Regions from separate parts of the Streptomyces sp. DSM 120436 genome, predicted to be linked through region 2. Evidence: riboswitches for the same ligand, from Rfam matches in the RefSeq annotation. Region 2 holds a riboswitch; the other holds the start of a gene.
What was found. A riboswitch is a leader RNA that binds a small molecule or an ion and turns the genes downstream of it on or off. The one in region 2 is predicted to bind S-adenosylmethionine.

Region 1 (15,393 bases), on a different contig from region 2:
GTCGCGCTGCCGCTGCACCGGGACGCCGACGCCCGGCGCCGCATCTTCGACTCCCCCGACCCGTCCGGGGTGCTGCACCGGCCCGAGGGCGAGATCCGCTGGGCGAAGGTGCCCGTGGCCCGGCACGGCGGCCACTCCGAGGTGACGTTCGTCGTCGCCTACCACCCCGAGCGGGAACTGGCCCGCGTGGACCAGGTGTTCCGGGTGCTGCTCGCCATCTCGGGAGTGGCGCTGCTGCTCACCATCGGCATCGGCTGGGCGGTCGCCGGGCGCATCCTGCAGCCCGTACGGCTGGTGCGCACCGCCGCCGCACAGCTCACCGAGCAGGACCTCACCCGCCGCATCCCGGTGCGCGGCCACGACGACATCGCCGCCCTCGCCGAGACCTTCAACGCCATGCTGGACCGGCTGGAGCGGGCCTTCGCCGTCCAGCGCCAGTTCGTCGACGACGCCGGGCACGAGCTGCGCACCCCGATCACCATCGTGCGCGGCCATCTGGAGCTGATGGGCGACGACCCGGCGGAACGCGAGGAGACCGTCCGCCTGGTCACGGACGAACTGGACCGGATGAGCCGCATCGTGGAGGACCTGCTGCTGCTCGCCAAGGCCGAACGGCCCGACTTCGTCAGCCCCGAGCCGGTGCAGCTCGCCGAACTCACCGCCGACGTCTTCGTGAAGGCCCGCACCCTCGGCGACCGCGACTGGCAGCTCACCGACACCGCCGACCGGGAGGCCGAGCTGGACCCGCAGCGCATCACGCAGGCGATGGTGCAGCTCGCACAGAACGCGGTGCAGCACACCACGCCCGGGCAGACCATCCGCATCGGCTCCCGCGCGGAGGGCTCCCGCGTCGAGCTGTACGTCGCCGACTCCGGCCCCGGCGTGCGCCCGCAGGACCGGGAGCTGATCTTCGAACGCTTCCGGCGCGGCACGTCCCGGCGCGGGGCGCGCGGCTCCGGCGCCGGTCTCGGCCTGTCCATCGTCAAGGCCATCGCCGAGGGCCACGGCGGGCGGGTCCGGCTGCACGACACCGAAGGCGGCGGCGCCACCTTCGTACTCACCCTGGAAGAGGCCCGCGGATGAACCGGATCCTGATCGTCGAGGACGAGGAGCGCATCGCCTCCTTCATCGAGAAGGGGCTGCGCGCCAACGGCTTCACCACCACTGTCGTCGGCGACGGCGAGGCCGGCCACGCGTACGCCCTGACCGGCGGCTTCGACCTGGTGGTCCTGGACATCGGGCTGCCGGGCCGGGACGGCTTCACGGTGCTGCGCGAACTGCGCGAGGCCCGGGTGACGACCCCGGTGATCGTGCTGACCGCCCGGGACTCGGTACGGGACACCGTGGCGGGTCTGGAGGGCGGCGCGGACGACTGGATGACCAAGCCGTTCCGCTTCGAGGAGCTGCTCGCCCGGGTCCGGCTGCGGCTGCGCACCGCGGCCCGGGCGCCGGAGGTGACCGTGCTGCGGTCCGGCGCGCTCAGCCTCGACCTGCGCACCCGGCGGGCCCGCGCGCACGACCGGACCGTCGACCTGACGGCCCGTGAGTTCGTGCTGCTGGAGCTGTTCCTGAGGCATCCCGGCCAGGTGCTGTCCCGCGAGCAGATCCTCTCCCACGTGTGGGGCTACGACTTCGACCCGGGCTCCAACATCGTGGACGTCTACGTGCGGGCGCTGCGCAAGAAGCTGGGCGCGGACCAGCTCGAGACGGTCCGCGGGATGGGCTACCGTCTGCCGGCCTGACGCACCGGCGTCCCGGTGAAGGTTCCTTCATCGAGGACTCATCGGCGGCTCACCGCCCGAGGGGACCGTCGATGACGTGACCTTGAGCATCCGTTCCACCGTGGCGCTGTGCGCGGCCCTGTCCCTCTGCGCGGCGCTCGCCGTTCCCGGTGTCTTCCCCGGTCTCGGCGGGGACGCCCGGCTCACCCTCGCCGTCTTCGCGCTGGCCACCTGCGCGTGGATCGGCACTCCCGTCGACGACACCTACATCGCGCTCGGCGCGGGGCTCGCGCTCACCGTGACCGGGGTGATCGACAGCGACACCCTGTTCGGCACCCTGGGCGACTCGACCGTGTGGCTCCTGATCTGCGCGTTCGTGCTGGCCGCCGCGGTCACCCGGACCGGGCTCGCCGGGCGGGCGGCCGCCTTCCTGGTCGGCGGGGCGCGCACGGTACGGCAGTTGACGCATCTGACGACGGCGGCGCTGGTCGTCACCGCGTTCGCGGTACCGGCCACCTCGGGCCGGGCGGCGCTCGCGCTGCCGGTGTTCCTCGCGCTGGCCAAGGCGCTGGCCGGGCGCGGGCGGCTGGTGGTGATGCTGGCGCTGCTGTTCCCCACCGTGATCCTGCTGTCCGCGGTGGCGACCCTGATCGGCGCGGGCGCCCATCTGATCACCGTGTCCGTGCTGTGGGAGGCCACCGGGGAGCGGGTCGGCTTCACCGAATGGCTGCTGCTGGGGCTGCCGCTGGCCGTGGCGTCCTCCCATCTCGCCGCCGAGACCGTGCTGTTGACGACCACCCGGCGGGCCGACCGCGCCGGTCCGGTACACGTCACCGCCGAGGAGATCCAGCGGCACAGCGACCGCCCGGTCACCGGCCCCTGGACGCAGGCGGAGAAGCGGTGCGCCCTGCTGCTGGCCACGGTGGTCGCCCTGTGGTGCAGCGAACCCCTGCACCAGGTGTCCCCGGCGGTGGTCGCGCTGATCGGCGCGGTCGTCGTCGCCTCCCCGGCGCTGGGCACCGTGCGCCTGAAGGACGCGCTCAAGACGGTGCCGTGGTCGCTGCTGCTGTTCATGGCGGCGACCATGGCGATGGGCGTGGCGCTCGCCGAGTCGGGCGCGGCCCGCTGGCTGGTCGGCGGACTGCCCGCGGGCATCGGCCCGTTGACGTTCCTGACGATCGTCGTCGCCGTCAGCACGGCCGCCCACCTGGTCCTGCAGTCACGGTCCGCGCGCTCCTCCGTGCTGGTGCCGCTGGTGGTCGCGGCGGCCGCGACGGCCGGGGTGAACCCGGTGGCGGCGGCGCTCGCGTCCACCGCCGCGGCCGGCTTCTGCCACACCCTGCCCGTCTCCGCCAAGCCGGTGACGCTCTTCGCGGACGTTCCCGGCACCCCCACCTACACCCCGCGCGACCTGTTGCGGCTGTCCGCCGTGCTGGCCCCGCTCACCGCCGCCCTCGTCCTGCTGTTCGCCGTCACCGTGTGGCCCGCGCTGGGCGTGCCGGTGACCCGCTGAGGAGTGATCGCCCATGCTGAACCGAGTCGTCGTGGCCCCCAGCGGCTTCAAGGAGTCGCTGTCCGCCCCCGCCGCCGCCGACGCCATCGCGGCGGGCGTCCGCCGGGTGCTGCCGGACGCCGAGATCGACCGCATCCCGCTGGTGGACGGCGGGGAGGGAACCGCCGCCGCGCTGGCCCGCGCGACCGGCGGCCGGCTGGTCGCCCTGGCCGCCACCGGCCCCGTCGGCGAACCGGTCGGCACGCACTTCGCGCTGCTCGGCGGGCAGGACACCGCGGTGGTGGAGATGGCGGCCGTCGCCGGGCTGTCCCTGGCCCCCCGCACCCGCCGCGACCCGGGTGTCACCACCACCTACGGCGTCGGGGAGCTGATCCGTGCCGCTCTCGACCAGGGGGTGCGGCGGATCCTGGTGGGCTGCGGCGACTCGGGCACCTCCGACGGGGGTGCGGGCGCGCTCCAGGCGCTCGGCGCGCGGCTGCTGGACGCGGACGGGGTGGAACTGCCTCCGGGGGGCCGTGAGTTGTCGCGTCTCGCCCGGATCGACGCGACCGGGCTCGATCCGCGCCTCGACGGTGTGGAACTGGTCGTCGCCTGCAACCCGTACAACGTGCTGTGCGGGGAGCGGGGTGTGGCGCGGGTGTTCGGGCCGCAGAAGGGGGCGACCCCGGGACAGGTGGAGGAGCTGTCGGCGGGGCTGGAGAACTGGGCGCGGGTACTGACCCGGGACCTCGCCGTCACCGGCGTCGACCTGCGGCTCGGCCGCGGCACGGGCGCCTCCGGCGGGCTGGGGGCGGGGCTGGCCTCGCTGGGCGCGGCGCTGGTGCCCCGGTTTCCCGTCCTGCTGGACCATCTCGGTCTGGACGAACGCCTCGCGCGGGCCGACCTGGTGGTCACCGCGGAAGGGGCGCTGGACCGCCAGACGCCTCGCGGCAAGGTGCCCGGGGAGGTGGCCCGGCGGGCCAAGCTGGCGGGGCGGCCGGTGCTGGCGCTCGCGGGGACGTTGGGGGACGGGGCGGGGGAGGTGCCGGGGGTGGATGCGTGTCATGGCATCCTGCCGGGGCCCATGGAGCTGGCGGAGGCGCTGGTCCGGGGCGCGGAACTGCTGACGGACGCGACGGAGCGGGCGCTGCGGATGATCGTGCTGGGAGCCCGGCTCCCGTCCCCTCAGGGGTGATTCGCCCCCGCCGGCGTGTCCGGCACGCACCGCCCGTCCACCGTGCGGTACCTCCACCGCGCCCCGTCCCGCACGAGCTCCCGCACCGCCCGGACGAACCGCTCGACATGCTCCTCCGGTGTGCCGGCGCCGAAGCTCACGCGGACCGCGTTCAACGCCCGTTCCCCCGGCCCCGCCTCCGGCGTCCCGCACTCCCCCGCACCGCCCGTGTCGCCGCCCAGCAGCCGCCGTACCAGCGGGTGCGCGCAGAACAGGCCGTCCCGTACGCCGATGCCGTACTCGGCGGACAGCGCCGCGGCGAAGTGGGAGCTGTTCCAGCCGTCGACCACGAAGGACAGGACCCCCACCCGGGGCGCGTCGTCGCCGAACAAGGACAGGAACCGCACCTCCGGCACGTCCGCCAGCCCCTCCCGCACCACGCGGACCAGCGCCTCCTCCCGTTCCGCCAGCGCGTCGAACCCCGCTTCCGTGAGCGCCCGGCAGGCCGAGGCGATCGCGTGGGCGCCGATGACGTTGGGCGAGCCGGCCTCGTGGCGGGCGGCGGTCTCGTGCCATTCCACGTGCACCGCCCCTCCCGCACCCCGCGCGACCTTGCGGCTGGCGCCGCCGCCGGCGAGGTAGGGCTCGGCCTCGCGGAGCCAGTCGGCGCGGCCGGCCAGCACCCCGGCGCCGAAGGGCGCGTACAGCTTGTGTCCGGAGAAGGCGACCCAGTCGACGTCCAGGTCCCGCACGCTCACCGCGCGGTGCGGGACGAGCTGGGCGGCGTCCAGCACGATCCGGGCGCCGTGCGCGTGCGCGGCGGCGGCCAGTTCGCGGACCGGCCACAGCTCGCCGGTGACGTTGGAGGCGCCGGTCACGCAGACCAGGGCCGGGCCGTGGGGGTCGCGGCCGGCGAGGGCGCGCTCCAGGGTCTCGACGGCCCGCTCCGGGCTGTGGGGCGCGTCGAGGCAGGTCACCCGGCCCGCACGCCGCCACGGCAGCAGCGCCGCGTGGTGTTCGGTCTCGAAGACGAAGACCTCGCAGCCGTCGGGCAGGGCGGCGGCGAGCAGGTTGAGGGAGTCGGTGGTGGAGCGGGTGAACACCACCTGGTCCCCCTCCCGTCGCCCACCACCGCCCTTGCCGGACCGGGCTTCGCCCGGGCTGTCCCCGCCCTCCCGTCGCCCACCACCGCCCTTCTCGGACCGGGCTTCGCCCGGGCTGTCCTCGATGCGGCAGTCGAGGAACTCGGCGACGGTCCGGCGGGCGTTCTCGAACAGGTCGGTGGAGAGCTGGGAGAGGTGTCCGGCGCCGCGGTGGACGCTGCCGTAGTAGGGGGCGTAGGCGGCCACGTCGTCCCAGACGCGCTGGAGGGCGGGGGCGCTGGCCGCGTAGTCGAGCGCGGCGTAGGGGACCTCACCGCCGGTGACCAGGGGAACGGCGACGTCCCGGCCCAGGACGGGCAGCGGGGCGCGGACGGACGGGCCGGCGACGACGGGGGAAGCGGGCATGACGGAACTCCCGGAGAGCAGGGCGGATCCCCGCGCGAGCGGACGGCGCGCCGGCGCGCAGGAGAAGAGAGGAAAGGGTGTGCGGAGGCGGGGCTCTACGCCCTAGCGCATTCGCTTGCTCACGGAAGACTCCTCGACGACCAGGACCCCTGGTGTGCGAGGGGTCCGCGCTTGCCGTGAGCCCTGCTGCTCACAGCCCGGTCTTCACCCGGGGCACCCCGCCACGGACGGAGGGTTGCCGGACAGCCGGCCGGGGCCTGATGGCTGTCACTCATGACCTGAGAGGGAACGTACGTGAGGTGACGGCCGTCCCGCAACCCGCATCCGGATCGCGGGACGGCCGTCCCGGGGCCTGCGCGTCGGTCCGCGCGGCGGCCTACGCGTGGGTGACGGCGACCCAGCGCTCGAGGACCCGCTTGGCGGCGCCGGAGTCGATCGACTCGGCCGCCTTCGCCATCCCGGCGCGGATCTGCTCGGTGAGCGTGCCGCTGCCGGGCTCCAGGGCCACCAGCGCCGCCGCGGAGTTCAGCAGCACCGCGTCGCGGACCGGACCGCGCTCGCCGTCCAGCAGCCGGCGGGCGACCTCGGCGTTGTAGGAGGCGTCGGCGCCGCGCAGCGCCTCCACCGGAACCAGCTCGATGCCGACGTCCCGCGGGTCGAAGGCCTCCTCGGCGACCTCGCCGTCGCGCACCACCCACACCCGGGAGGTGCCGGTGGTGGTCAGCTCGTCCAGGCCGTCGTCGCCGCGGAACACCAGGGAGGAGTGGCCGCGCCCGGCGAACACCCCGGCCATGATGGGCGCCATGCGCGGGTCGGCGACGCCGACCGCCTGGGCCTTGACCTGCGCCGGGTTGGCGAGCGGGCCGAGGAAGTTGAACACCGTGCGGATGCCGAGCTGGCCGCGGGCGGCGGCCACGTGGCGCAGCGCCGGGTGGAACTTCACCGCGAAGCAGAAGGTGATGCCGGCCTCCTCGGCGACCTCGGCGACCCGGCGCGGGGTCAGGTCGAGGTTGACGCCCAGCTTCTCCAGGACGTCGGAGGCGCCGGAGGCGGAGGACGCGGCGCGGTTGCCGTGCTTGACGACCTTGGCCCCGGTGCCGGCCACGACGATCGAGGACATGGTGGAGATGTTCACCGTCCTGGCGCCGTCGCCGCCGGTGCCGACGATGTCGACGGTGGCGCCCGGCACCTCGATGACGTGGGCGTGGTCGTAGAGCGCCCGGACGCAGCCGGTGATCTCCTCGACGGTCTCGCCCTTGGCCCGCAGCGACACCGCGAAGCCGGCGATCTGCGCGTCGGTCGCCTCGCCGCGCATGATCAGGTCCATCGCCCAGGCGGTGTCGTCGGCGGACAGGTCGCGGCCGTCCAGCAGTCCGTTCAGCAGGGCGGGCCAGGAGCGGCCCGCCGCGTTGTCGCCTCCAGCGGGGGTCACAGCGCTCATGGTCGCTCCTGACGGTCGTAGCGGGTGCCTGGGGACCGGACGGGTCCCGGACCCACCCTATCCAGCCCCGGGCACGGCGAAGGGCCCCCGTCCGCAGAACGGACGGGGGCCCTTCGCTGTCGTGTGGCGACGGGTGGAGCTCCGAGGATCAGTGGTGGCCGTGGCCGCTCGTGATCTCCTTGTACTCCTCGACGGTCGGCTTCGGAACCTGCGACTCCTCGCCGTAGAAGCCCTCGCTGAGCTTCGCGCGCAGCTTCTCGGTGGCCTTCACCTTGCGGCGGACGCCGTTCTCGTCGGCCTCGGGGCCGATCTCGAGCGGCTTGGGCTGCTCGTGCGCGGTGAGGGTGTAGAGCTGCTCCTGGCTGAGCGGCTCGTGGACCTCGATGAACTCACCGTGCGGCAGGCGCTTGATGATGCCCGACTCGCGGCCGTGCAGCACCTTCTCCTTGTCCCGGCGCTGCAGGCCGAGGCAGATCCGCTTGGTGACGATGAACGCCACGACCGGGGCGACGAAGAACGCGATCCGGACGAACCAGGTGATGGCGTTGATCGACAGGTGGAAGTGCGTGGCCCAGATGTCGTTGCCGCCGCCGATGAGGAGCACGAAGTACAGCGTCATCCAGGCGACACCGAACGCGGTGCGGGTCGGGGCGTTGCGCGGGCGGTCCAGGATGTGGTGCTCGCGCTTGTCGCCGGTGACCCAGGACTCGATGAACGGGTACACCGCGATGGCGGCCAGGACCAGCGGGAAGACCATCAGCGGGATGAACACGCCCAGGACGAGCGTGTGACCCCAGAAGTTGATCTCCCAGCCCGGCATGATGCGGACCAGGCCCTCGGAGAAGCCCATGTACCAGTCCGGCTGGGCGCCGGTGGAGACCATGTCCGGCCGGTAGGGGCCGATGGTCCAGATCGGGTTGACCGTGGCGATCGCGGCGATGGCCGCGATCACACCGAAGACCAGGAAGAAGAAGCCTCCGGCCTTGGCCATGTACACCGGCAGCAGCGGCATGCCGACGACGTTCTTGTTGGTCTTTCCGGGACCCGCGAACTGCGTGTGCTTGTGGTAGAAGACCAGGATCAGGTGCGCCACCACGAGACCGAGCATGATGCCCGGCAGCAACAGGACGTGGACCGAGAAGAACCGGGCGACGAAGTCGTCGCCGGGGAACTCGCCGCCGAAGAGGAAGAACGAGAGGTACGTGCCGACGACCGGCACGGACAGGACCGCGCCCTGCATGAAGCGCATACCGGTGCCCGAGAGCAGGTCGTCCGGGAGCGAGTAGCCGGTGAACCCGGTGAACATGCCGAGGACGAGCAGCAGGAAGCCGAACAGCCAGTTGATCTCACGCGGCTTGCGGAACGCGCCGGTGAAGAACACGCGCATCATGTGCACGAACATGCCGGCCACGAAGATCAGCGCGGCCCAGTGGTGGATCTGCCGGATGAGCAGACCGCCACGGACGTCGAAGCTGATGTCCAGCGTCGACTTGTAGGCCTCACTCATCAGCTGGCCCTGCATCGGGATGTAGCTGCCGTGGTACTCCACCTCGTTCATCGACGGGTGGAAGAACAGCGTCAGGTACACACCCGTGAGGATGATGATGATGAAGCTGTACAGGCAGATCTCACCCAGCATGAACGACCAGTGGTCGGGGAAGATCTTGCGCATGTTGGCCTTGGCCAGGGAGTAGATCCCCAGCCGGCCGTCGGCCCAGTCGGCGACCCGCTCACCGGCCGGTGCCTTCCCGCGCGAGCGGGGATCGGTGCTGGTCGTAGTACTCATCCGCGCTCCCAGAAAGCAGGGCCGACGGGCTCTTCGAAGTCGCCGAGCGCTTCGAGGTAACCCTCGTCGTTCACGCCGATGCGCAGCTGCGGCAGCGGGTGACCGGCAGGACCGAAGATCACCTTGGCGCCGTCGGAAAGGTCGAAGGTGGACTGGTGGCAGGGGCACAGGGCGTGGTGCGTCTGCTGCTCGTACAGGGAGACCGGGCAACCGACGTGGGTGCAGATCTTCGAGTACGCGAGGATGCCCTCGTGCGACCACTCGAGCGTGCGCTTGTCCTTGATGTCCTCCGGCTCGATCCGGACCAGCATCAGGGCGGCCTTGGCGATCTCGTTCTGGAAACCGTGGTCGTGCTCGTCCAGGCCCTCGGGCTTGGCGAAGGTCAGCGACCCCACGATCAGGTCCGACGGGCGCAGCGGCTCGTTGGTGTTCGTGTTGACGAGCAGCTTGCCCTTGGACCACAGGGTGTGGCGCAGCTTCGTCCCGGGCAGCGGCCCGAGGTCGCGCAGCAGCACCACGCCGGAGAGCGGGAACAGGGCCAGCGCGCCGAACATGGTGTTGCGGATCAGCTTCCGGCGGCCGAGCGCCGACTCCTTGGCGCCCTGGCGGAAGTCGTCCATGACCTTCGCGCGGAGCTCGGGGGACGCCTCGATCGGGTGACGCTCGTCGGTCAGCTCCTGGTCCGACATCAGCGTGCGGGCCCAGTGGACCGCGCCGGCGCCGATGCAGAACAGGGCGATGCCGAGCGTCATGCCCAGCGCGAAGTTCATCGCGCTGATGTGGCCGAGCGTCCAGATGTAGATCGACTTGTCGATCGGGATGGCCACGTACGAGACGATGAAGCCGATGGTGGCCAGCATCGACACCGTGAACAGCAGGGCGACCGTGCGCTCGGACCGCTTGGCGGCCCGCTCGTCGATGTCCTGGATCCGCGGCTCGTGCGGCGGCAGGCCCGGGTCGGCGAACGGGTTCTGCTCGTCCGCGAGCTTCACCCCGCCGGGGGCGGCGTCCTGCACTGCGGGCAGGTTCTCTTCGGGAATGTCTTGGCTACTCATGACTTCTTGGCCTTTGCGGTCCGAGCGGCGACCCAGACGGCGACCGCGATCAGCGCCCCGAGTCCGAAGATCCACGCGAACAGACCTTCGGCGACGGGACCGAGACCGCCCAGTGCCAGCCCGCCGTGGCTCTCGGTGTCATCACTGTTGACCTCGTCCAGGTACGCGATGACGTCCTTCTTGTTCTGCTCCGACAGCACGCTGTCGGGGAAGGAGGGCATGTTCTGCGGGCCGGTCAGCATGGCCTCGTAGATGTGCTTGGGGTCGACGCCCTCCAGGCTGGGGGCGTACTTGCCGTGCGTGAGCGCACCGCCCTTGCCGGTGAAGTTGTGGCACTGCGCGCAGTTGTTGCGGAACAGCTCCCCGCCCTTGGCGGCGTCGGCGCCCTCGGGGCCGTACTGCTCCTCGGTCGGGATGGCCGGGCCGGCGCCCAGGGAGGCGATGTACGCCGCCAGCTGGTCGATCTCGGCCTGGGTGTAGATGTTCCTCTTGCGCGGGACCTGCGCGCTCTGCGAGGTCGCGGCCGGCATACGGCCGGTGGCCACCTGGAAGTCGACCGCCGCGGCGCCCACGCCCACCAGGCTCGGGCCGTCGGTGGTGCCCTGACCGCCGGTGCCGTGGCAGCTCGCGCAGCCGACGGTGTAAAGCTTCTTGCCCTCCTCGATGGTGAGGGACTGGGCGGTTTCGTCGGCCTGCGCCTTGTCCGCGGGTGCGAACACGGCGTACAGCCCCCCGGTGCATGCCAGCGCGAGGAGTAGGACGACGAGCGCCGCCAGCGGATGGCGTCGTCGTGCGGAGAGCTTTTTCACGGATTACCCCGGTGTCAGGATCTTCTGCGTCGATGCTTCTGTTGAGTGCGCTGTGTCCAGCGCGGATGAGGGCCCGCCTACTTGATCATGTAGATCGTGGCGAAGAGGCCGATCCAGACGACATCGACGAAGTGCCAGTAGTAGGACACGACGATGGCCGAGGTCGCCTGTTCGTGGGTGAACCTCCGGGCCGCGTAGGTCCGGCCCAGGACCAGCAGGAAGGCGATCAGGCCGCCCGTCACGTGCAGGCCGTGGAAACCGGTGGTCAGGTAGAAGGCCGAGCCGTACGGGTCGGAGGAGAGGGACAGGCCCCCGTGCTTGACCAGCTCGGTGTACTCGAGGACCTGGCCTCCGATGAACACCGATCCCATGATGAAGGTGACGATGAACCACATCCGGAGCTTCTTCACGTCACCGCGCTCGGCGGCGAAGACGCCGAGCTGGCAGGTGAGCGAGGAGAGCACCAGGATCGTGGTGTTCGTCGCCGAGAACGGGAAGTTCAGCAGGTCGGCCTTCTCCGACCAGAACTCGGGTCCGGTCACCGATCGCAGGGTGAAGTACATCGCGAAGAGGGCCGCGAAGAACATCAGCTCGGAACTCAGCCAGATGATGGTTCCGACGCTGGTGAGGTTCGGTCGGTTGACCGACGGGTGCGCGTGCCCGGTGTCTACTGTCGTTGCTGTCGCCACGCCGACATTATGTCGGTCGCTTATCCCGCCCTCACTCCCGGGGGTGCCGTTCGGTGTGTTCGCCCCTCCTGGACTGCCCGTATGGCCCATGGGAGCCCCCTTCGAAGCCGTGTCCGAACCAGTGTTGACAGGCGGTCCGAGGGGGTAGCATCCGCGCCATCGGTACCCGAAGTTCCCGACAGAGCCGTGCCCTCTCTCTTACGCGTGGAGGAACAATGCAGGCGACCGCCACGGTGCTGGTCTACAGCGACGACGCCAACACCCGGGAGCAGGTGCGGCTCGCCACCGGGCGGCGGCCGGCACCGGACGTGCCCCTCGTGGAGTTCATCGAGTGCGCGACGCCGGCGGCCGTGCTCAAGGAGCTGGACCGGGGCGGCATCGACGTGTGCGTGCTGGACGGCGAGGCCGTGCCGATGGGCGGCATGGGCGTGTGCCGGCAGATCAAGGACGAGATCTTCGACTGCCCGCCGGTGCTGCTGCTGATCGGACGGCCGCAGGACGCCTGGCTGGCGACCTGGAGCCGCGCGGAGGCCGCGGTGACGCACCCGGTGGAGCCGGTGGAGTTCGCCTCCGCCCTGGCCTCGCTGCTGCGCCGGAAGGCGCTGGCGGGCGCCTAGGGGCTCCCGCGGCGCCCCGGCCGCCGCCTGGTCCGCCGGCACGCCCGTGGGCGTGCGCGGCGGCCCGTGCGGCCTCACACGGCCGCCGGCCGCAGCCGCGCCGCCTCCCGGGCGGTGCCGGGGGGCTTCCCGCCGTCCCTGAGGGCGCTGCCCTCGCGCCACCGGTCCCAGTCCAGGTTCCAGTCGCCGAAGCCGTTGCCGAACGGTTCCATCGTGTCGCCGTCGGAGTTCACGACCTCGACGAGGTCGCCCTGGCGGACGGTGTCGAAGAACCACTCGGCGTCGGCGGTGCTCATGCCCACGCAGCCGTGGCTGACGTTGGCGTAGCCCTGCGAGCCGACCGACCACGGGGCGGCGTGCACGTACTCGCCGCTCCAGGTCACCCGGGTGGCGAAGTGCACGTCCAGGTCGTACGACTCCGCGGAGCCCTCGGCGATGCCGACGGTGGTGCTGCGCATGCGTACGAGGCGTTCCTTGGCGAGCACCACCTTGACGCCGTTGCGGGTCTCGAAGCCGGGCTTTCCGGTGGTGACGGGGATCTGCTTGATCTCCTCGCCGTTCTTGTAGACGGTCAGCCGGTGGGCGGCGGCGTCCGTGAGGGCTCTCACACGGTCACCGGTGCGGAGGGTGAGCGGCTCGGCCCCGCCGCCCCGCAGCCCGTCGCCGATCCAGACGTCCTCCAGGTTGCTGCGCACCTGGACGGTGGCGTGGGCCGGCCAGTAGTCCCTGGGCCGGAAGTGCAGCTTCTTGTCGTCGACCCAGTACCAGGCGCCGGTCACGGCGGGCGTGGAGTCGACCTCCAGGCCGCGTTCCACGACGGCCCGCTGCGCCGGCTCCCTGACCGGCTCGCTGAGCTCCGCGACGAGCGGCTGGCCGACTCCGTACGTGCCCGCCCCGGGGCCGAAGGTGACGCCCAGGCGTTTGGCGGTGCCGGGCCTGCCCGTGGTGAAGACGACGACCTTGCGGCCGGGCCTGCCGCGCTCGTCCTCGGTGCTCACGCGGATCGTGTACTGCGCGTCCTCGGCCAGCGGGGACGTGTTGTGCCAGCGGCTGCCGTCGGCGGCCAGTTCGCCCGCCAGGTGCCGTCCCGCGGCGTCCACCGCGACGACGTCCGTGATGCGTCCGTCGGAGCCCTCGGCGGTGATCTCCAGGGGCTGGTCGGGGTCGACGGGCCCGCCCTCGTCGAGGGAGCCGCTGAAGGAGATCTGGTCCGCCGCGTCGTACGGCTCGGCGGACAGCGGGCTGCTGTCGGAGGAACAGCCGGTGACGCCCGCGCCGAGGGCCGCCACCAGCAGCGCGCAGCCGGCGAGGCGGGTCCGCGCGCCGCGGAGGCCGGTGCGGGGGGACTCGGTGTCTCTCATGGCCTCACGCTAGGGAGCCGGGCCGGTCCCGGCTCACCGGGCGGCCCGAACGGGTGAGGCGGGTGCGGCGGGTGCGGCACGGGCGGGAGCCCGGACCCTCCTGACGGAGTGTCCGGGCTCCCGGGTGCCGTGCGGCGTGTTACTGGGTGCGGTTCTCACCGCGGTAGTACTCGAAGACCCAGCCCCACAGACCGAGCAGCAGGACCGGCGCGGAGAAGTACATCAGCCACCAGCCGATCGCCACGCCCATGAAGGCCAGGGCGGCGCCCAGGCCCAGGGCCAGCGGCTGCCAGCTGTGCGGGCTGAAGAACCCGACCTCGCCGGCGTCGTCGGCGACGTCCGCCTCCTTGTCGTCCTGGGCGCCCACGTCGACCCGCCGGGCCGTGAAGCCCAGGTAGAAGCCGACCATGATGCTCAGGCCGAAGGCCAGGAAGAGGGCGGTGGTGCCGACCGGCTCCTTCGACCAGACGCCGTAGACCACGGCGATGGCCAGGAAGAAGAGGCTCAGCCACATGAACATCTTGCCCTGGATCTTCACTTGCCGGCCTCCTTGCCGCCGGAGAGGGCCTTCTCGCCGTGACCGGCGTTCTCGAGCTCGTCGAGCGCGGCGATCTCCGGGTGGTGCAGGTCGAACGCCGGGGATTCGCTGCGGATCCGCGGCAGGGTGAGGAAGTTGTGCCGGGGCGGCGGGCAGGAGGTCGCCCACTCCAGCGAGCGGCCGTAGCCCCACGGGTCGTCGACGGTGACCGGCTTGCCGTACTTGGCGGTCTTCCACACGTTGTAGAAGAACGGCAGCATCGCCATGCCGAGCAGGAACGAGGCGATCGTCGAGACCGTGTTCAGGGCGGTGAAGCCGTCCGCGGCCAGGTAGTCCGAGTACCGGCGCGGCATGCCCTCGACACCCAGCCAGTGCTGGACCAGGAAGGTGCCGTGGAAGCCGACGAACAGCGTCCAGAAGGTGATCTTGCCGAGCCGCTCGTCGAGCATCTTGCCGGTGAACTTCGGCCACCAGAAGTGGAAGCCGGCGAACATCGCGAACACCACGGTGCCGAACACCACGTAGTGGAAGTGCGCCACCACGAAGTACGAGTCGGAGACGTGGAAGTCCAGCGGCGGCGAGGCCAGGATGACGCCGGTCAGACCGCCGAAGGTGAACGTGATGAGGAAGCCCAGCGTCCACAGCATCGGCGTTTCGAAGGACAGGCTGCCCTTCCACATGGTGCCGATCCAGTTGAAGAACTTCACACCGGTCGGGACCGCGATCAGGAAGGTCATGAAGGAGAAGAACGGCAGCAGCACACCGCCCGTGACGTACATGTGGTGCGCCCACACCGTCACCGACAGACCCGCGATCGCGATGGTCGCGCCGATGAGACCCATGTAACCGAACATCGGCTTGCGGGAGAACACCGGGATGATCTCGGAGACGATGCCGAAGAACGGCAGCGCGATGATGTACACCTCGGGGTGACCGAAGAACCAGAAGAGGTGCTGCCAGAGCAGCGCTCCGCCGTTCGTCGAGTCGAAGATGTGCGCCCCGAACTTGCGGTCCACCTCCAGGGCGAACAGCGCCGCGGCGAGCACCGGGAAGGCGAGCAGCACCAGCACACCGGTGAGCAGCACGTTCCAGGTGAAGATCGGCATGCGGAACATCGTCATGCCGGGGGCGCGCATGCAGATGATCGTGGTGATGAAGTTGACCGCGCCGAGGATGGTGCCGAAGCCGGAGAGGGCGAGGCC
Region 2 (15,393 bases):
CGACCGCGGCCACGACTTCGACTTCCCGCCCGGCAGCGACGCGTACGACGGCTACGACCACCATGTGCACACCGTCGCGCCCGCCGGGGACGCCGACGACGGCGCCAAAGGGCTCGCGGTGCTCTTCTGCGACCTCGACGGCTTCAAGTCGATCAACGACCGGTTCGGGCACAACGCGGGCGACGCGGTCCTCATCGAGGTCGCCCGCAGGCTCAGCAACGGCGTGCGGGACGGCGACACCGTGGCCCGGCTCGGGGGTGACGAATTCGTCATCCTCGCCGACGGCCTCGGCCGGGCCGACGCCCAGGACCTCGCCGTGCGGCTGCGCAACGAGATCATCCAGCCCATCCGGGCCGAGGGGCGGGCCGTGCGGGTCGGGGCCAGCTTCGGCATCGGGTGGGCCCACTGCGGCATGACGGCCGACGAAGTGCTGAAGTCCGCCGACGAGCGGATGTACGTGGAGAAACGATCTCGTCCCAAACAGCACCGACGCGCTGGATGATGCGCAGGTCAGCGAGTTGATGCGATCCGGGTCACCCTTCCGGGTCAGAGGGACCGGGTAGGCTCGCCTTCTCCGCACACGTACGTACCCGATCCGCAGCTAGGAGCACAGGGGATGACGCCCGGCAACAACGGCGCGAGCACGCCCGAGGACGACGACCCGTTCGGCTACCTGTACGCCGACGGGCAGGCCAACGGAGCCCAGCCGCCGTCCGGGGGTTACGGCTACCCGAACTCGGTCAACCGGGTGCGGCCGGTCGGTTCCCGCCAGTACGGCCAGCAGGGCCCCGCCCCGCAGGCCCCGCCCCAGCAGGGCGCCTTCGGCCAGCCCAGCGCGCACTACGCCGCACCCGAGACGCTGCCCGGGGCCGCGCCCGCCGCACGCTCGCCCCAGCCCTCGCGCGGCGGCGGCCGCGGCGGCGGTCCGAACACCAAGGGGCTGCTCATCGGCGCGATCGCCGTGGTCGCCGCGGTCGTGATCGGCATCGGCATCGCCATGATCAGCGGTGACGACGACGACAAGGGCGGCACCGAGGCGGGGCCCACCCCGACCGTCACCCAGGAAAGCAGCGAGCCGAGCCCGTCGTCCTCGGACGACGGCAAGGACGAGGAAGAGGCGGAGCTGCCGGCCATCGACGGCAAGGCGCTCCGCCTGGACGGCGGCGCGACCCTCGCGTCGGACTTCAAGGGCGCCAAGGCCGACGGCGGCGTCTACGTCACCGGGTTCAACAAGGTCGGCGCGAAGGTCACCTGGACCATCAACAGCGTGAAGGCCGGCAACTACCGCTTCTACGTGCAGTACGGCATCCCCGGGGAGGACGCCGACGCGACCATCGTGGTCAACGGCAAGCCCGAGAGCCGCCCGCTGAACATGAAGAACTTCGCGGGAAGCCCCAAGGGCGACTGGGAGAAGGGCTGGCAGAACACCTGGGCCAGCGTGAACCTCAACGACGGCACCAACACCATCGAGCTGGTCTGCAACGAGGGCAACCAGTGCAACGCCGTCCTCGACCAGTTCTGGCTCGCGGAGCCGGAGTAGCGGAGCACGCCCCTCAGGCCGCCGCGGCCACGCCCGTGACGCTGACCGTGGTCAGGAACCGCTCGTAGGCCGCCCGGTCGAAGTCGCCGACCGTGGGGGACAGGGCCGTGGCCGCGGCCAGGGCCGTGGCGCGGACCAGGCGTTCCGGCCAGGGGCGGTGTTCCACCAGGGCCGACAGCAGACCCGCCACGGCCGCGTCGCCCGCGCCCGGGGGGTTGCCGGTCAGGCGGGCCGGCGGGGTCGCGCGCCAGTGGCCCTCCGGGGTGACCGCGAGCAGGCCGTCCGCGCCCAGGGACGCGACCACCGCGCCGGCGCCCCGGCGGCGGGCGTCCTGGGTCGCGCGCAGCGGCTCGTGGGAGCCGGTGAGCTCCGCCAGCTCCTCGGCGCCGGGCTTCAGGAGATCGGGCCGGCCGGCCACGCCGCGGCGCAGTGCCTCCCCGCCGGTGTCGAGCAGGACCGGGACCCGGGCCGCGCGGGCCGTGCGGACCAGACCCGCGTACGCGCCCACCGGGACGCCCGGCGGCAGGCTGCCGCACAGGGCCACCGCGGAGGCGGACGCCAGCAGGTCCGTGTAGACCTCCTGGAAGGCGGACCACTCGGCGTGGGTGATGTCCGGGCCGGGCTCGTTCAGATGGGTCGTGGCGCCGGTGCGGTCGTCGACCAGGGTCACCGTGCGGCGGGTGGCGCCGGACACCGGCACCAGGGCGTCCGTGAGGCGCGGGACCTCGGCGAGGCGGTCGCGCAGGACGCGTCCCGTGGGGCCGCCGGCGAAACCCGTGACGGTCGCCTCGTGGCCGAGCGCGGCCAGGACGCGAGCCACGTTGACGCCCTTGCCGCCGGGGCGTTCCAGCACCTCGGAGACCCGGTGGGAGACTCCGGTCCGCAGGGACGGGACGCGACACGCGACGTCGAGAGCGGTGTTCAGCGTGACCGTGAGAATCACCGGGCCGACCTCCCCCTCTTGCCTGGCCTTCCGTGGCCCCGGGGACACGATCATGCCAAAAGGAAGGCGGTCGGCCCACCCCCGGGACCGGCCGTCGTCGGCCGGTCCCGGGGACGGATCAGGCCAGTTGGGGAGCGACCGCCCATTCCCCCTTGCGCATGACGGCCACCAGCTCGAAGGCGTCGTCCAGCACGACCAGGTCGGCGTCCTTGCCGGGCTCCAGCGAGCCGATGCGGCCGTCCAGGCCGAGCAGCCGGGCCGGGTTGGCGGAGATCGCCGCGACGACGTCCTCGACGGGCAGCCCGTCCACCGTCACCGCCCGCTTGAAGGCGCGGTCCAGGGTGAGCGTGGAGCCGGCGATCGAGTTGCCCTCCACCAGCCGGGCCACGCCGTCCGCGACCTCGACCTCCAGGGTGCCGAGCATGTAGCGGCCGTCGCCGAAACCGGCCGCGTCCATCGCGTCGGTGATGAAGGCGACCCGGTCGCGGCCCGCGTGGTGGAAGGCGAACTGCAGCGCGGCCGGGTGCAGGTGCGTGCCGTCGTTGATCAGCTCGACGGTGACCCGCTCGTCCTCCAGCAGCGCGGTGATCGGACCGGGGGCGCGGTGGCCGAACGGCGGCATGGCGTTGAACAGGTGGGTGGCGACGGTCGCGCCCGCGTCGACGGCGGCGACCGTCTGCTCGTAGGTGGCGTCGGTGTGGCCGACGGCGGCGATCACGCCGTGCTCGACGAGCAGCCGTACGGAGTCCAGGCCACCGGGCAGCTCGGTGGCCAGCGTCATCATCCGGGCGTGGCCGTGGGCCGCGTCGATCAGCTTGCGGACCTCGGCCGGGTCGGGGTCGCGCAGCAGCGTCTCGTCGTGCGCGCCCTTGCGGCAGGGGGAGATGAACGGCCCCTCGAAGTGGATGCCGGCGATGTCGCCCTGCTGGGCCAGCTCCGCCAGCATCCCGGCGTGCCGGGCGAGGAGGTCCAGGTCGCCGGTGACGGCGGAGGCGACCACGGTGGTGGTGCCGTGCCGCAGGTGGGTGCGGACACCCTCCAGGACGTCCTCGGCGGTGCCGCCGGCGAAGGACATCCCGCCGCCGCCGTGGTTGTGGAGGTCGACGAAGCCGGGGACCAGCCAGTGGCCGCGCAGGTCGACCGTCTCGGCCGCCCCGGCCGTCGTCGCGGGCGCGGGGCCCGTGCCGGCGATGCGCGTGCCCTCGACGGTCACGCTGCCGCCGTCCACGGTCCCGGTGGGCAGGACCACCCGGGCACCGGTGAGAACCTTGGTGGGGGCCATCAGGCGGTTACCTCCGAGGGGTCAGTGGTCTCGATCAGGTCCCAGGCGAGGAGCCCCGCGCCCAGGCATCCCGCGGCGTCCCCGAGGGCCGCGGGGACCAGGGACGGCAGCTTCTGGAAGGTGACCCGCCGCCGGACGGCCTCCCGCAGCGGTGTGAACAAGGTTTCCCCCGCCTCGGCGAGCCCGCCACCGATGATCAGCGTGCGCGGGTCCAGCAGGGTGAGCGCGGTGACCAGGCCGTCGGCGAGCGCGTCCACCGCGTCCTGCCACACCCGTAGGGCCCGCTCGTCGCCCGAGGCGACCGCCTTCGCGCAGTCCGCCGCGTCCGCGTCCGGGTCGCCGCAGGCATCGGCCCACGCCCGGCTCACGGCCGACGCGGACGCGAACCGCTCCAGACAGCCGCGCTGACCACAGGGACACTCCGCGCCACCGGGCCGTACGACGATGTGGCCGATCTCGCCCGCGAAGCCGTGCGCGCCGGCCTCGACCGTGCCGTCGATGCCGATGGCGCCCGCGATGCCGGTGCCGAGCGGGACGAAGAGGAAGCGGTCGGCGCCGCGCCCGGCGCCGATGCGGCCCTCGGCGAGACCGCCGGTGCGCACGTCGTGGCCGAGGGCGACGGGGACGCCGCCGAGCCGCTCGGCGAGCAGGGCGCGCAGCGGGACGTCCCGCCAGCCGAGGTTGGCGGCGTAGGCGGCGACGCCCCGTGCCTCGTCGACGATGCCGGGGACGGCGACGCCGGCGGCGGAGGCCGGTTCGCCGTGGGCGCGGATGCCGTGGGCGCGGAGTTCCGCGGCGAAGTCGAGGATGCCCTCGACGACCGCGTCCGGGCCGTGCTCGCGGCCGGTGGGGCGGCGGGCCCGGTGCAGCAGCTCGCCGTCCGCCCCGACCAGGGCGGCCTTCATCCCGGTGCCGCCCACGTCGAGGGCGATGACATGTTTCACGGGAAACAGTGTGGCCCGCGGACCCGCGAGAGGTCTAGTCCAGTTACATGGTGTAGACCTTAGTCCGATTATCGGAATGGCAACAGGCGGCGCTCGGCGCCGAACCGGAGGAGAGCACGTGCGACGGCGGGTCAGGACAAGGACGATCGCGGCGGTGTCCGCGCTGGGACTGGCAGCGGTCCTGAGCGGATGCGGGGCCGGGGGCGCTTCCTCCGACGCGACCCTCACCCTGGTCGCCGCCGAGTACGGCAACGGCGCGGCCGACAGCTCCAAGAAGTACTGGGGCGACCTGGTCGACCGGTACGAGTCCGACCACCCCGGCGTGGACATCGACGTCCGCGTGTACTCCTGGAACGACGTCGACCGCAAGGTCAAGGAGATGGTCGACGCCGGGAACCCGCCGGACATGGCGCAGATCGGCGCGTACGCCGACTACGCCTCCCAGGGCCTGCTCCACCGGGTCGGCGACCTGCTCTCCATCCCCGTCCAGGCGGACTTCCTCTCCCAGCTCTCCGCCGCGGGCGAGGTCGGCAGCGTGCAGTACGGCATGCCGTTCGCGGCGTCCACGCGGCTGCTGTTCTACAACAAGGAGCTGTTCGCCGAGGCCGGGCTCACCCCGCCGCAGACCTGGGACGAGCTGGTCGAGTGCGCCGAGGAGCTCAAGGCGCGCGGGGTGAAGTTCCCGTACGCGCTGCCGCTCGGCCCGGAGGAGGCGCAGGCCGAGACCCTGCAGTGGCTGCTGAGCGGCGACGGCGGCTACACCGACATCGGCGGCAGCTACCGCATCGACGCGACGGAGAACGTCGCGACCTTCACCTGGCTGCGGGACGAACTGGTCGGCAAGGGGCTCACCGGCCCCGTCGCGCCCGGCGAGCTCGACCGCGCCGAGGCGTTCGAGGCGTTCGCCGCCGGCGAGGTCGGCATGCTCAACGGGCACCCCTCGCTGATGGAGATGGCGCGGAAGAAGGGCGTGGAGTACGGCATGGTGCCGATCCCCGGCGCCGACGGCGAGAGCCCGTCCGCGCTCGGCGTGACCGACTGGATGACGGCGTTCGAGAAGAACGGGAACCGCGACCGGATCGGGGACTTCCTCGACTTCGTCTACAGCGAGAAGAACGTGCTGGACTTCTCGCGCGAGTACGACCTGCTGCCGGTCACCGACTCCGCGTCGCAGGCGATGGCGGCGTCGGGGCAGGACAGGGAACTCAAGCCGTTCCTGGACCAGTTGCCCCTCTCGGAGCTGTATCCGGTGGGGAAGACGTCGTGGGCGGCGGTGAGCGCGGCGGTCAAGCAGAGGATCGGAAAGGCCGTGGAGCCGGACGGGAGCCCCGCGGGCGTGCTGGGCGAGCTCCAGGCGACGGCCGTGCGCGCGGACAGCGCGGGATAGCCTGCCGGCATGGGTGAAGGTGAGGGGCTGGGACGCCTCGAGCGGGACGTGCTCGCGCTGGAGCGCCGGGGGGCGGTGTCGCCCGGGGCGAAGGAGCGGGTGATCCGGGAGGAGCTGGGGCTGGCGCCGGTGCGGTACTACCAGCTGTTGAACGCGCTGCTCGACGATCCGCGGGCGCTGGCCCACGACCCGGTCACCGTCAACCGCCTGCGACGGGTCCGGGAGGCGCGGCGCGCGGAACGGTGACGGCAGGCCGGGGCGCGGCACGGCTTCCCCCCGCCCTCGCCGCCCCTTCCCGTCCCCGCCCCGGGGCTCCCGCGCAGGACCCCGCTCCTCACACGCCGGAGGGCTGAGGATCAGCCCCTCCGGCGTGTGAGGACGAGGCCCGTCAGGGCCGACAAGGGGGAGCTGGGGGCGCAGCCCCCAGGGACGGCGGGGGCCCCCGCTCGAGCGGAGCCGGGAGCGGGCGGAGGGAAGGGACGGCGAGGGCGGGAAACCCGCGTCAGACGAGCCGCTCCGCCAGCGCCCGCAGCAACCCCACCACCCCCTCCGGGCCGTCGACCACCAGGTCGGCCCGCTCGCGGAGTTCCGTGACCTCCTCGCTGCCGCTGCACACCAGCAGCCCCGGCGTGCCGGAGGCGCGGAGCTTGTCGACGGCGGTGAAGGCGGCCAGGTCGCCCAGGTCGTCCCCGGCGTACAGCACCGCCTCCGCGCCGATCTCCCGCGCGTACTCCAGCAGCGCGACCCCCTTGTCCATCCCCGGCGGGCGCAGTTCGAGGACCATGCGGCCCGGTTCGACGACCAGACCGTGCCGGGTCGCGAGGCCGGTCAGCGGCTCGCGCAACGCCTCGAAGGCGGCCTGCGGGTCGGACGCCCTGCGGGTGTGGACGGCCACCGCCCGCCCCTTTTCCTCGACCCACGTGCCCCGCCACGCGCCCACCCGGTCCAGCAGACCCGGCAGCTCCGCGCGGACGGCGGCGACGCCGGGATGCGGGGCGGGCGCGGTGACGGAACCCGTGACCGCGTCCCAGCGCTCGGCGCCGTAGTGACCGAGCACCACCAGGTGCTCCAGCCCGGGCACGCCCGCGAAACCGCCGTGGCGGACCGCGACGCCCGGCGGCCGCCCGGTGACGATGGCCACCGCGGCCACCTTCGGGGCGAGCGCGGCGAGCGCGGGCACCGCGTCCGGGTGCGCGCGGGCCTGCTCCGGGTCGGACACGATCGGCGCGAGCGTGCCGTCGAAGTCGAGCCCGATCAGCGCCTTGCCCGGACGGGCCAGGAGCGCGTCCAGTCCGTCCCGCCCGGCCTGCGTGGCGGGCGTCGGCAGGGCGCCGGGGTCCGTGGAATGCGTATGACTGGCCATACGCCCCAACCTATCCACGCCCACCCGGTGTCACGCCTGTCCGGCGGGCCGTTCCGGCCGGCGGGCTGTTCCGGCCGGCGGGTGTTTCGGCCGCGCAGCGCCTTCGCGGGCGTCGGCAGGGCGCGGGGGTCCGTGGAGTCCGTGCGCCCCCACCTGTCCACCCGGTGTCACGCCTGTCCGGCGGGCCGTTCCGGTCAGTGGCCGGTTTCGCCGCGCAGCGCCTCCAGCTGGTCCAGGAACCAGCGTGCCGGGGGCAGTGCCGTGGCCGCCGCGGCCAGTCGCTTGCTGCGTTCCGTGCGGTCCTCCGGGCGCATCGACAGCGCCTCGTGCAGTGCCCGGGCGGTCTGCACGACGTCGTACGGGTTGACGGTGATCGCGTCCTCGCCCAGCTCCTCGTGGGCGCCGGCCTCCCGGGACAGCACCAGCGCGCAGCCCGCGTCGGAGACCACGGGGACCTCCTTGGCGACCAGGTTCATGCCGTCGCGGATGGGGTTGACCAGGGCCACGTCGGCCAGCCGGTACGCGGCGAGCGAGCGCGCGAAGTCGTCCTTGACGTGCAGCACGACCGGACGCCAGCCCGGCGTGCCGTACCGCGCGTTGATCTCCTCGGCGAGCCGCCGCACCTCGGCCGTGTAGTCGCGGTAGACGGCGAGGTCCTGCCGGGACGGGTAGGCGAAGGCGACGTGCACCACGCGCTCACGCCATTCGGGGCGGTCGTCCAGCAGCTGCCGGTAGGCCAGCAGGCCGCGGACGATGTTCTTGGACAGTTCGGTGCGGTCGACCCGGACGATGGTCCGGCGTCCCTCGCCGATCTCCTCGCGCAGCGCGGCCATCCGCTCGTCGACGTCCGGCTCGTGCGAGCGGGCGCGCAGGAAGTCCGCGTCGGCGCCCAGGCCGTGCACCCCGACGCGGGTGTCGCCCAGCCCGCCGACGAAGCGCTCGCAGCACGCGGTGAAGGCGTCCGCCCAGCGGCGGGTGAGGAAGCCGAGCCGGTCGGCGCCGAGCATCCCGCGCAGCACCTGCTCCGCGATGTCGTCCGGCAGCATCCGGAAGTACTCCGGCGGCGCCCACGGCGTGTGCGAGAAGTGCCCGATGCGCAGGTCGGGGCGCAGCTCGCGGAGCATCCCCGGGACCAGGGTCAGGTGGTAGTCCTGCACCATGACCGCCGCGCCCTCGGCGGCCTCCTCGGCCAGCGCCTCGGCGAACGCGCGGTTGTAGCTCTCGTAGGAGGCCCACCGGCGGCGGAACTCCGCGTCGAAGACCGGCTCCAGCGGGGTCTGGTACAGCATGTGGTGCACGAACCACAGCACCGAGTTCGCGATGCCGTTGTACGCGTCCGCGTGCACGTCCGCCGGGATGTCCAGCATCCGCACGCCGTCCTCGCCGGCCCCGCGCCGCACGGCCTCGCGGTCGCCGTCGGACAGCGCCGAGCACACCCACAGCGCGCCCGACTCGGGGCCGATGGCCGACAGACCGGACACCAGTCCGCCGCCGCCCCGCTTGCTCCGCAGCGAACCGTCGGCCGCCACCGCGTACGACACCGGCCCCCGGTTGGAGGCGACCAGTACCTGAGCTGCACCGAAGCTTGAAGCCATACGCCACAACCTAGCCCGGCCCCCAGGGCCTCAAACGTGCCGGTGCGTCACACCGGCCGGCGACGGGCGGGGTCAGGCCACCTGCCGCGCCTGGTACTCCGCGATCTCCCGCATCGGCGGCCGCTCCTCGGTGTCCACCGCGTACGTGTGCGGCTCGAAGGCGGCCCCGCTGCGCTCGAACTGGGTCAGCGACGGCCGCAGCAGGTGCGCGCGGGCCAGCCGCAGCTGCGCGGTGCGGTAGATCGCGGCGGCCATCCGGCCGAGCGCCTGCCCGTCCTGGTGCCGGTGCTTGCGCACCCCCACGTCCACCTGGGCCAGCGCGTCCAGGCCCACCAGGTGCAGGGCGTCGACCAGCATGCCCAGCTCGACGCCGTAGCCGACGGGGAACGGGAGCTGTTCGAGCAGGCCGCGGCGGGCCGCGTACTCGCCGCCCAGCGGCTGGACGAACCCGGCGAGCTGCGGCCAGTGCATGTTGAGCAGCGGGCGCGCCATCAGTTCCGTGACCCGGCCGCCCTGCCCGGCGCCCGCGCCGGCGGTGTTCCCGCCGGCCAGGGTCAGGGGGCGGTCGTACATGGCCTTGACGAGGTGCAGGCCGGGGTCGGTGAGCAGCGGGCCGACGATGCCGGTGACGAAGTCGGAGGAGAAGTCCCTCAGGTCGGCGTCGACGAAGCACACGATGTCGCCGCGGGCCACCAGCAGCGACCGCCACAGCACCTCGCCCTTGCCGGGCACGGCCGGTATGCGGGGCAGTATCGCGTCCCGGTGGACCACGGTCGCACCGGCCGCCGCGGCCACCTCGGAGGTGCGGTCGGTGGAGCCGGAGTCGATCACCACGACCTCGTCGACCAGCGGCACCTGGAGCACCAGGTCGTGCCGGATGACGGAGACGATGTCACCGACCGTGGCCTCCTCGTTGAGCGCGGGCAGCACCACGCTCACCGTCTGTCCCGTCGCCCGTTTCGCCGCCAGGATCCTGTGCAGGGGGCGGTCCGACACCGACCAGGAGCGCTCCGACAGCCAGCGCTCGACTTCTTCCAGCACGGCGGACTCCTCACTGGCTGGTGATCCATCTCGGGGTTCGGACGGCTCTCTGCGCCGTCCGGGCCTTCGGTTACAGTCTTGAACAGCGCCGACGGACCCCGCATCCCGGGGGGTGTCGGTGCGCACAACTGAACACCGCTCATCCAGAGGGGCAGAGGGATACGGCCCGATGAAGCCCCGGCAACCCTCCAGTCGGTTCCTGTCACGCGGACGTGGCGAGGCTCCCGGCTAGGGAAGGTGCCAAATCCGTCTCACGGCGAGATGCGTCGTGAGGAAGATGAGGAGAAAGGGCCTCGCCTCCATGGCTGTGCAGACTGTTGCAAACACCACCGACTCCGCGGACTCCGTCGACCTGGGTCCCGCCGCCGCGCTGTCCTGCCGCGAGTGCGGCCACCGCGTGCCCCTCGGCCCGGTCTTCGCCTGCGAGGAGTGCTTCGGCCCGCTGGAGATCGCCTACGACTTCTCCGGGTACGACACCGAGGAGCTCCGCAAGCGCATCGAGGCGGGCCCCGCGAACATCTGGCGCTACGCCCCGCTGCTGCCCGTCCCCGCGGACGTGGCGGACAAGCCCAACCTGAACCCGGGCTGGACCAAGCTCGTCCGGGCCGACAACCTCGCCCGCGAGCTGGGCGTCACCGGCGGCCTCCACGTCAAGGACGACTCCGGCAACCCCACGCACTCCTTCAAGGACCGGGTCGTCGCCCAGGCCCTGGAGGCCGCGCGCGCCTTCGGCTTCACCACGCTGTCCTGCTCCTCCACCGGCAACCTGGCCGGCGCGGTCGGCGCCGCCGCCGCCCGGGCCGGCTTCCGCTCCTGCGTGTTCATCCCGCACGACCTGGAGCAGGGCAAGGTCGTCATGGCCGCCGTCTACGGCGGCGAGCTCGTCGGCATCGAGGGCAACTACGACGACGTGAACCGTTTCTGTTCCGAGCTGATCGGCGACCCGGCCGGCGAGGGCTGGGGCTTCGTCAACGTCAACCTGCGGCCGTACTACGCGGAGGGTTCCAAGACCCTCGCGTACGAGGTCTGCGAGCAGCTCGGCTGGCGGCTCCCGGACCAGATCGTGGTCCCGATCGCCTCCGGCTCGCAGCTCACGAAGATCGACAAGGGGCTGCAGGAGCTGATCAGGCTGGGACTGGTCGAGGACCGGCCGTACAAGATCTTCGGCGCGCAGGCCGCGGGCTGCTCGCCGGTGTCCACCGCGTTCAAGGCCGGCCACGACGTGGTCCGCCCGCAGAAGCCGGACACCATCGCCAAGTCGCTGGCCATCGGCAACCCGGCGGACGGCCCCTACGTGCTCGACATCGCCCGGCGCACCGGCGGCGCGGTGGAGGACGTCACCGACGAGCAGGTCGTCGACGCGATCAAGCTGCTGGCGCGCACCGAGGGGATCTTCGCGGAGACCGCGGGCGGCGTCACGGTCGGCGTGACGAAGAAGCTGATCGAGGACGGGGTGCTCGATCCGTCCCTCACGACGGTCGTGCTGAACACCGGGGACGGTCTGAAGACGCTGGACGCGGTGGCCGGGACCGGGCTGACCGCGACGATCCGTCCCAGCCTGGAGTCGTTCCGTGCGGCCGGGCTCGTCTGAGGCTTCACCTTTCACCGCGGGCGGCGGGGGCTGTGCGCGCCCGCGCGGCGGCAGCCGCACATCGAACACAGCCCCGCGCCCCTGGGTGTGTCACCTGACCGGAGGTTCAAAGTGAGCGTTACCGTCCGTATCCCTACCATTCTGCGCACCTACACCGGCGGCAAGGCCGAGGTCGCCGCCGAGGGGGCCACCCTGGGCGAGGTCATCCAGGACCTGGAGAAGAACCACACCGGCATCGCCGCCCGCGTCCTGGACGACCAGGGCAAGCTGCGCCGGTTCGTCAACGTCTACGTCAACGACGACGACGTGCGCTTCGAGCAGGGGCTGGAGACGGCCACCCCGGACGGCGCCGGCGTCTCGATCATCCCGGCGGTCGCCGGGGGCTGATCATTACCTTCGGTAATGACGGTGACCGAGCGTTTACGGCATTGCCCCCTCCGTGAGAGATGCGGAGGGGCAATTCCATGAGGTTGAGCGCGGTAGAGTTGGGGAACACGCTCCCGATCCGGTGATCGAGAAGCCTGAATTCCTGCCGCGGACCCGACTGGATGTAGCCAAAGTGCGGGCTCCTTTCGCGGCTTTTGTCTCCTTTGCCCGGCCCGACTTGCCCTGAGTTCTGACGAATTCTGGCCACATTCCGGACCGGTGGCGTCCAGATTTCTCGTCCGATTGACCTGTTGCAGACGGCAGTTGGACAGATACATTCAGCCGCGGTCGACGCGTTCCGGCGCACGCCCCCAACCGTTGGGGGGTGAGGTCTGACCCGGGTCCGCGAAGTGTGGATCTGTGCAAGGGCCAGTAATAGGGGAGTTAGGCATGGCTCAGGGCACCGTCAAGTGGTTCAACGCGGAGAAGGGGTACGGCTTCATCGCGGTCGACGGTGGTGCGGATGTTTTCGTCCACTACAGCGCCATCCAGATGGACGGCTACCGCACCCTTGAAGAGGGCCAGCGGGTCGAATTCGAGATCTCGCAGGGTCAGAAGGGCCCGCAGGCCGACATGGTTCGCGTCACTGCCTGAACGCGCTACCAGCCGCACGCGACATCTTCTGCCGGCGACAGGGCCCGCACCTTCCGGGGTGCGGGCCCTTCGTCGTGCCCGGAACCGGCGGGGGGCGGTGGGGCGGGCCGGTGGGGCGCGCGAGGTACCGGGGAGTGCCGTAGGAGCGCCATGGGCGCACGCGCCGCGTGCGCCGTGTTCGCCGGGAGCTGAGCGCGGGCGCGAGCCCGTGGCGCGCCTGGCCCGTCCGGCCCTCCACGATCTTTCTCGTGCGGTGCCGCTTCGCGAGCGCGCCGTGCTCCCTCCCGTCACCCGGCCACCACCCCTCGACGAGCACTCGCTTCGCGAGCGCGCCGTGCTCCCTCCCGTCACCCGGCCACCACCCCTCGACGAGCACTCGCTTCGCGAGCGCGCCGTGCTCCCTCCCGTCACCCGGCCACCACCCCTCGACGAGCACTCGCTTCGCGAGCGCGCCGTGCGCCCTCCCGTCACCCGGCCACCACCCCTCGACGAGCACTCGCTTCGCGAGCGCGCCTTGCACTCTCGGGGGTCGAGTGCTAATCATTGCGTTAGCACTCTGAAGGTGAGAGTGACAACGAAGGACCGGGTCGGTGAGGCCCGCCAGGTCACGTGGGGCAAGGAACCACACGGCCGGCGAGCCGTCCGTCGCGGGCGCGGGCGCGGTCCGAAGGAATCACCCCCAGTCCTGGAGGGACCACTTCACATGGCCAAGATCATCGCGTTCGACGAGGAGGCGCGGCGCGGCCTCGAGCGCGGCATGAACCAGCTCGCGGACGCCGTGAAGGTGACGCTCGGCCCCAAGGGCCGCAACGTCGTCCTCGAGAAGAAGTGGGGCGCCCCCACGATCACCAACGATGGTGTCTCCATCGCCAAGGAGATCGAGCTCGAGGACCCGTACGAGAAGATCGGCGCCGAGCTGGTCAAGGAAGTCGCCAAGAAGACGGACGACGTCGCCGGTGACGGTACGACCACCGCGACCGTTCTCGCCCAGGCCCTGGTCAAGGAGGGCCTGCGCAACGTCGCCGCCGGCGCCAACCCGATGGCCCTGAAGCGCGGTATCGAGAAGGCCGTCGAGTCGGTCTCCGCCGCCCTGCTGGAGCAGGCGAAGGACGTCGAGACCAAGGAGCAGATCGCTTCCACGGCCTCCATCTCCGCCGCCGACACCCAGATCGGCGAGCTCATCGCCGAGGCCATGGACAAGGTCGGCAAGGAAGGCGTCATCACCGTCGAGGAGTCCCAGACCTTCGGTCTGGAGCTGGAGCTCACCGAGGGTATGCGCTTCGACAAGGGCTACATCTCGGCGTACTTCGCCACCGACATGGAGCGTATGGAGGCCGTCCTCGACGACCCGTACATCCTGATCGCCAACTCCAAGATCTCCAACGTCAAGGACCTGCTCCCGCTCCTGGAGAAGGTCATGCAGTCGGGCAAGCCGCTGCTGATCATCGCCGAGGACGTCGAGGGCGAGGCCCTGTCCACGCTGGTGGTCAACAAGATCCGCGGCACCTTCAAGTCCGTCGCCGTCAAGGCCCCGGGCTTCGGCGACCGCCGCAAGGCCATGCTCGGCGACATCGCCATCCTCACGGGCGGCGAGGTCATCTCCGAGGAGGTCGGCCTCAAGCTGGAGAACGCCACCCTCGACCTGCTGGGCAAGGCCCGCAAGGTGGTCATCACCAAGGACGAGACCACCATCGTCGACGGCGCCGGCTCCGCCGACCAGGTCCAGGGCCGCGTGAACCAGATCCGCGCCGAGATCGAGAACAGCGACTCGGACTACGACCGCGAGAAGCTGCAGGAGCGCCTGGCGAAGCTCGCCGGCGGTGTGGCCGTCATCAAGGCCGGCGCCGCCACCGAGGTGGAGCTCAAGGAGCGCAAGCACCGCATCGAGGACGCCGTGCGCAACGCCAAGGCGGCCGTCGAGGAGGGCATCGTCGCCGGTGGTGGCGTGGCCCTGCTGCAGGCCTCCCAGGTGTTCGAGAAGCTGGAGCTCGAGGGTGACGAGGCGACCGGCGCCAACGCCGTGCGCATCGCCCTGGAGGCCCCGCTGAAGCAGATCGCCGTCAACGCCGGCCTCGAGGGCGGCGTCGTGGTGGAGAAGGTGCGCAACCTGACCCCGGGCCACGGTCTGAACGCCGCGACCGGCGAGTACGTCGACCTGGTCAAGGAAGGCATCATCGACCCGGCCAAGGTGACGCGCTCCGCGCTGCAGAACGCCGCGTCGATCGCCGCGCTGTTCCTCACCACCGAGGCCGTCATCGCCGACAAGCCGGAGAAGGCCGCGGCCCCGGCCGGCGGCGGCATGCCGGGCGGTGACATGGACTTCTGAGCCTGATCCGTCAGGTTCGGACCCGTCCGACGGTCCGGAGGGCGGCACTCCCCGCACGGGGGGTGCCGCCCTCCGGCGTGTCCGGGGGTCTCGCCCGGGGGGCGTCGCGGGTGACGGGTGTCACAACGGTGGCGGGGGAGGGGCGGGAATGCCCGCCGCCTCGCGCCGGTTCGACGAGGGGAACGTTACATGCACGTACACATACCGTTCAGTATGCGCGAGGAGTCCCTCTCATGACCGTCACCGCCTCCGAGGCCACCGGACGTGCCGCCGAGGTCCTGGCCCGGCCTGTCGCCCTCAACGGGCTGACCGTGCCCAACCGCATCGTCATGGCGCCCATGACCCGCCAGTTCTCGCCGGG

Region 1: linked by a shared signal. The riboswitch ahead of ACWH4W_RS29995 (aminotransferase class V-fold PLP-dependent enzyme) and the one ahead of thrC (threonine synthase) in region 2 are both predicted to bind S-adenosylmethionine.

The regions. Positions count from the first base shown of each region.
Region 1 covers NZ_JBSKBS010000002.1:1,728,993-1,744,385, forward strand. Annotated here, with positions in the region: gene ACWH4W_RS29975 (sensor histidine kinase) at 1-1,083, shown strand, start outside; gene ACWH4W_RS29980 (response regulator transcription factor) at 1,080-1,742, shown strand; gene ACWH4W_RS29985 (SLC13 family permease) at 1,819-3,234, shown strand; gene ACWH4W_RS29990 (glycerate kinase family protein) at 3,248-4,408, shown strand; gene ACWH4W_RS29995 (aminotransferase class V-fold PLP-dependent enzyme) at 4,399-5,895, opposite strand; SAM riboswitch class IV at 6,058-6,174, opposite strand; gene trpD (anthranilate phosphoribosyltransferase) at 6,272-7,336, opposite strand; gene qcrB (cytochrome bc1 complex cytochrome b subunit) at 7,485-9,122, opposite strand; gene qcrA (cytochrome bc1 complex Rieske iron-sulfur subunit) at 9,119-10,177, opposite strand; gene qcrC (cytochrome bc1 complex diheme cytochrome c subunit) at 10,174-10,986, opposite strand; gene ctaE (aa3-type cytochrome oxidase subunit III) at 11,064-11,675, opposite strand; gene ACWH4W_RS30025 (response regulator) at 11,891-12,292, shown strand; gene ACWH4W_RS30030 (L,D-transpeptidase) at 12,367-13,653, opposite strand; gene ACWH4W_RS30035 (cytochrome c oxidase subunit 4) at 13,793-14,191, opposite strand; gene ctaD (aa3-type cytochrome oxidase subunit I) at 14,188-15,393, opposite strand, start outside.
Region 2 covers NZ_JBSKBS010000001.1:998,247-1,013,639, reverse strand. Annotated here, with positions in the region: gene cdgB (diguanylate cyclase CdgB) at 1-502, shown strand, start outside; gene ACWH4W_RS04540 (carbohydrate-binding protein) at 617-1,540, shown strand; gene ACWH4W_RS04535 (1-phosphofructokinase family hexose kinase) at 1,554-2,483, opposite strand; gene nagA (N-acetylglucosamine-6-phosphate deacetylase) at 2,602-3,765, opposite strand; gene ACWH4W_RS04525 (ROK family protein) at 3,765-4,709, opposite strand; gene ACWH4W_RS04520 (extracellular solute-binding protein) at 4,786-6,096, shown strand; gene ACWH4W_RS04515 (DUF3263 domain-containing protein) at 6,106-6,342, shown strand; gene otsB (trehalose-phosphatase) at 6,599-7,459, opposite strand; gene ACWH4W_RS04505 (alpha,alpha-trehalose-phosphate synthase (UDP-forming)) at 7,654-9,054, opposite strand; gene ACWH4W_RS04500 (glucosyl-3-phosphoglycerate synthase) at 9,127-10,095, opposite strand; SAM riboswitch class I at 10,232-10,379, shown strand; gene thrC (threonine synthase) at 10,397-11,686, shown strand; gene ACWH4W_RS04490 (ubiquitin-like small modifier protein 1) at 11,798-12,073, shown strand; gene ACWH4W_RS04485 (cold-shock protein) at 12,503-12,706, shown strand; gene groL (chaperonin GroEL) at 13,410-15,032, shown strand; gene ACWH4W_RS04475 (NADH:flavin oxidoreductase) at 15,266-15,393, shown strand, end outside.